One region of the Paenibacillus sp. FSL W7-1332 genome, then DNA from elsewhere that is predicted to be linked to it. Evidence: riboswitches for the same ligand, from Rfam matches in the RefSeq annotation. Region 1 holds a riboswitch; the other holds the start of a gene.

Region 1 (2,202 bases):
CAATAATGGACTTCACGAGCCATCATCTTCAAGACCTGTTACGGGCGCACGATTCATTGGTGTCTGTATTTTCCTTCAGAACCCAGCGGGCTTCCTGCATTATATCGGCCAAAACTATACAATTTCTATACAAGCGAAATAAGCCTTGGACATAATCGTCCAAAGCTTAATTTTATTGTTACGCATTAATTAGTAGTATTTGGATGCTGAATAGCTGGAGGCATCTTTAATCATTTTGTATCCGGCTCCTTTGCTTTTCCAGCTTGCATCGACGGTTGTGTCAATGGTTACCCACTGCCCGTTCAAATATACTTCATTCCAGGCGTGGTAGACATCGACGTATTCCGAGGTTCCCATGACAAGCTTTGCCGGAATATCGAGGCTTCGGAGCATGGAAGCGAACAGGGAGGCGTAATCGTAGCACATTCCCTTTTGTCCAGCGATCGTGCGGTTGCTATCGGGAAGGTAATCCGTCAGCTTGCTGGATGCCAGAGCGTTGTCGTACCGAACCGTACCGACGATATATTCGTAGACAGCCTGTACTTTTTCCTTGTCGGAGTGAGCAGTGCGGGTTAGCTTTTTCGCAAGCTGAGCAGCCTTGCCCTCTTCGCTCCAATCGACATTTTGTACAGAGTTCAAAAACACTTGGCTGCTGTTCGTCAGTTGAAGTTTAACTGCCGCTTCCTGTACGATCTTGTATTTGCTGCCGCTGACTTGTTCCAGCACGGAAATCTTGTAGTTCCCGTTGCCCATCTGCAGTGGAAAAACTTCCTGCTGCTTTGCCCTCGAAAGCCCATATGTATATTGATCCTGACCTTTTCCGATCATGAGCTTCGTTTTGGTGCCTGCTTTCACGTCATATCGAATGACGATTGCTCCACGATCCAGTTCCTCCAAGCCCAGCCAATCTTCAGATGGTGCAGCTTGTACAACCGGAGCCCATATCAGTAACGCAAAAAGTCCAATTATCGCGAACATTGCGTTGCGCATGCTGTAACTCCCCTTCGGTGGCCAGGCTGCCATTTGACATTTCGTCAAGAAGGCCCTGTAGCTTTGCGTCCTAGTCTTTCGACAAGTTTGCCATTATCGTATTAGAGTTTCACAGGATTCAGTGGATGTTTGTCCAAAAAAACAAAAAAAGCGTCTTCGTTCGGTAGCTGGCTGTCATTGACGTTTCGTCAAGAAGACCCTGTAGCTTTGCGTCCTTGCCTTTCGACAAGTTTGCCGTTATCGTGAGTAGCTTTTGTGAATACATCATATCAAATATATCCATTTCTATCAATAAAAAAATTAAAATTTGGAATATTGTCTTAGGTCCCACAGAGCGTCTAACCTTGAACGTTTGGCTCTTGTTAATTAACCGAACAATAGAGCAATAAATCTTTCGAATCTAACGTTTGTTGACTATAGTATCAAGTTTGTTATCTGGAAGCATCGAATCTTCCTCTTATACAATAAAACTAACAAGTGCACGACAAGCGAGATAACACCGTAAGGAGTGACAGACATGAGCTCACAAGCCGAACCCAAAAAACGAAAGCGCTTACGAATACGCTGGCACAAGCAGGATACGGAGCTAACCCTCTTGGCGCTGCCGACCACGATTTGGTACATCCTGTTTAGTTTCTTGCCGATGTTCGGGATCATTATCGCCTTTAAAAATTTCAGGATTAGCGGCGGATTTTTGAGCAATGTGTTTAACAGTCCTTGGATCGGCCTCAAAAACTTCGAGTTCCTATTCAAGTCGAATGACGCCTGGATCATCATTCGAAACACGATCGGATACAACATTGTGTTTATTGTGCTGGGGATCGTTCTGCCCGTCCTATTCGCGATCATGATCGGCCTCCTCCACAGCCGCAAAGCCAGCAAAGTCTATCAGACGATGATGTTCCTCCCCTATTTCCTATCCTGGGTGGTCGTATCTGCGGTAGGCTGGGCATTCTTAAGCTTCGACAAAGGAATTGTCAATCAAATGCTCGTCAGTATGGGCAGCGATCCTATTAACTGGTATATGGAGCCGCAATATTGGCCATTCTTCTTGATTCTCTTAAATGTCTGGAAGGGCCTGGGCTATGGTATGGTCATTTATTTGGCAACCATCACAAGCATCGACAGCACCTATTATGAAGCAGCTGTTATTGATGGCGCTTCGATTTGGCAGCAGACGAGATTCATAACATTGCCCATGCTCAAGCTGGT
Region 2 (2,202 bases), 100 kb from region 1:
TCGTTTTGACATATTGTGCACGAATCGTTCATTAAGTAACTCGGCTTCCTTCCCCAATACACCCACATCAACTTCTATTCCATTCTCTCTCAATAATTGAATGCCTCTTCCGGCCACCTTCGGATTCGGATCCTCCATCGCCACGACAACTCTTGCGACTCCCGAATTTAAGACTAATTCTATGCAAGGAGAGGATTGAGGGCTTGGTTCCAGCGTAACATAGAGCGTTGCGTCTTCGGTATACCCATCAGCCATCCGGAATGCGTGCACCTCTGCGTGAGGTTCCCCAGCCTTTCTATGAACACCTGCGCCGACTACTTGTCCGTCTTTGACTATCAGTGCGCCAACGACCGGGTTCGGATTGGTTTTCCCACTGGCCGTACCTGCCAAATCCAATGCCAGCTTCATAAATTGTTGGTCTAATTTCATATGATTAACACTCCCCATCATAATAAAGCGGTCTCCACCAAAGAGTCGTAAATATGACCCGATTTTTCGATCTTCGTTGCCAAATACCGATTATTATGCTCGGATACATCTCCCCAAATGGATTTATGATGATCGGTTAAAAGTCCCTTTTCCCGCAAAGACTGCAGCTTTCTAGGGTTGTTTGTAATAAGGGTGACTGGTTTTTGCCGCAAGCTTTGGAGTACACGTATGGCTTCATCATAAGATCGATGGTCATCTGCAAAGCCAAGGCTTAGATTGGCCTCTACAGTATCGCACCCCTCATCTTGCAAAAGATAAGCTAACGTTTTTGGGAAAAGCCCTATTCCGCGACCCTCGTGATTCGCCAAATAAAAGAGAGCTCCACTACCGTTTTCAATGATCATGCGCATGGATTGCCGCAGTTGGTAGCCGCAATCGCATCGTTTACTTCCAAAGATGTCTCCCGTATGGCAAATGCTGTGCATCCGTATCAAGGCATGCTCCTCATTGGCAAAATCGCCATATACTAGTACGGAAGACTGCTGATGTGAAGCGAGATCTGCCTGAGATAATGATTCCAGAATGTCATTCTTATCCACAAATGAATTGCCTGTATTTAACCATGTATACCATTTAAATACAGCCTCATGGTCCTCCAACTGCACAGGGAGCCGAACGGGACCAACAAGACCGATGTTGGGACATTCCGGCTGTTTAAGAATGGTTAATTTACTAGCTAGCAATTTCCTGACCTGGTCCATAATCATGAATACAACTCCTTGTTGGTTTAGATGGGGATCAATCGATTGGTTTGTTTCCCTCCTTGAAAACGTTGGCAGTTTTTACGTCAGCTACTACTTCTCCAACCTTAAAGAATTTGGTTAGAAAATCGAATTTTTTTATAAATAAACACAAAAAGCCCCTGTCTGAATAGACGGAGGCTTTTCCGTCGTATTCGGTAACTGGCTAGCATAGCGGATACGAGTGATCCGCCTTAGCCCCTATAGCTTTGCGTCGCCACTTTTCAGTGGGTTTGCCATTATCGTACGATGTCATTTCATAAAATAAATCCGCGATCATTGCCGAATATGGAAGAACACACCATATCGGAAACAATCGAAAGTAATAGCTTTTTATCATATAACTACCAGATGAATATAAAATACATTTTTATGAAATGCAACCTAAATATAAACATGACCCGAAAGAATCACCATAGATTGCCTTCTTCCCGCTTCACTTCCTCAACGATCGCTTGAACCCCTTCCTCAATCTGATCCAACCGTGCTCTGGAAATGCTGATACGTATAAACTTCTCGCGCATAAGGTTGTTAGATAGATAGAACAGCTTGCCGGACACCACATGAATGTTCCGCTCTTTCAGCCGCCTGATCAACCGCTCCAGGTTAACGGTCTGCGGCAGCTTAAACAGCTTATATATGCCGCCGTCGCCAGGCACGGCTTCAATCCATCCGGCTCCCTCGTATCGCTGCACAGCCGCATTCAGGGCTTGCATTCGGGTTTCATACTGGCTGTAAATCTTCTGTTTATGCCGTTCATACATTCCGTTGCTAATATAAATTTCAAGCGCCGCTTGGGACAGCAGCGACGTATCCCCATAACTTTTAAAAGCACGGAACGTATCGAGCAAACGTTCCGGCAGGACGACGGCTCCCAGGCGCAATCCTGGGAAAATAATCTTCGAGAAGCTCTTCAAATACACCACATGCGATGTTCGGTTGTAGGCATAGATGGGATCATATCCCCGTTCCT

What was found. Region 1 has a riboswitch for cyclic di-GMP ahead of MKX98_RS25485 (transglutaminase-like domain-containing protein). Riboswitches for the same ligand answer to the same signal wherever they lie in the genome.
Region 2: it holds a riboswitch for cyclic di-GMP, as region 1 does, so the genes downstream of both, MKX98_RS25065 (GTP cyclohydrolase II) here and MKX98_RS25485 (transglutaminase-like domain-containing protein) in region 1, are expected to answer to the same signal.

The regions. Positions count from the first base shown of each region.
Region 1 covers NZ_CP150209.1:5,654,546-5,656,747, forward strand. The annotation lists gene MKX98_RS25485 (transglutaminase-like domain-containing protein) at 190-990, opposite strand; cyclic di-GMP riboswitch class I at 1,004-1,092, opposite strand; cyclic di-GMP riboswitch class I at 1,150-1,236, opposite strand; gene MKX98_RS25490 (ABC transporter permease subunit) at 1,508-2,202, shown strand, end outside.
Region 2 covers NZ_CP150209.1:5,552,390-5,554,591, forward strand. The annotation lists gene ribD (bifunctional diaminohydroxyphosphoribosylaminopyrimidine deaminase/5-amino-6-(5-phosphoribosylamino)uracil reductase RibD) at 1-429, opposite strand, end outside; gene MKX98_RS25065 (GTP cyclohydrolase II) at 447-1,196, opposite strand; cyclic di-GMP riboswitch class I at 1,384-1,477, opposite strand; gene MKX98_RS25070 (PLP-dependent aminotransferase family protein) at 1,640-2,202, opposite strand, start outside.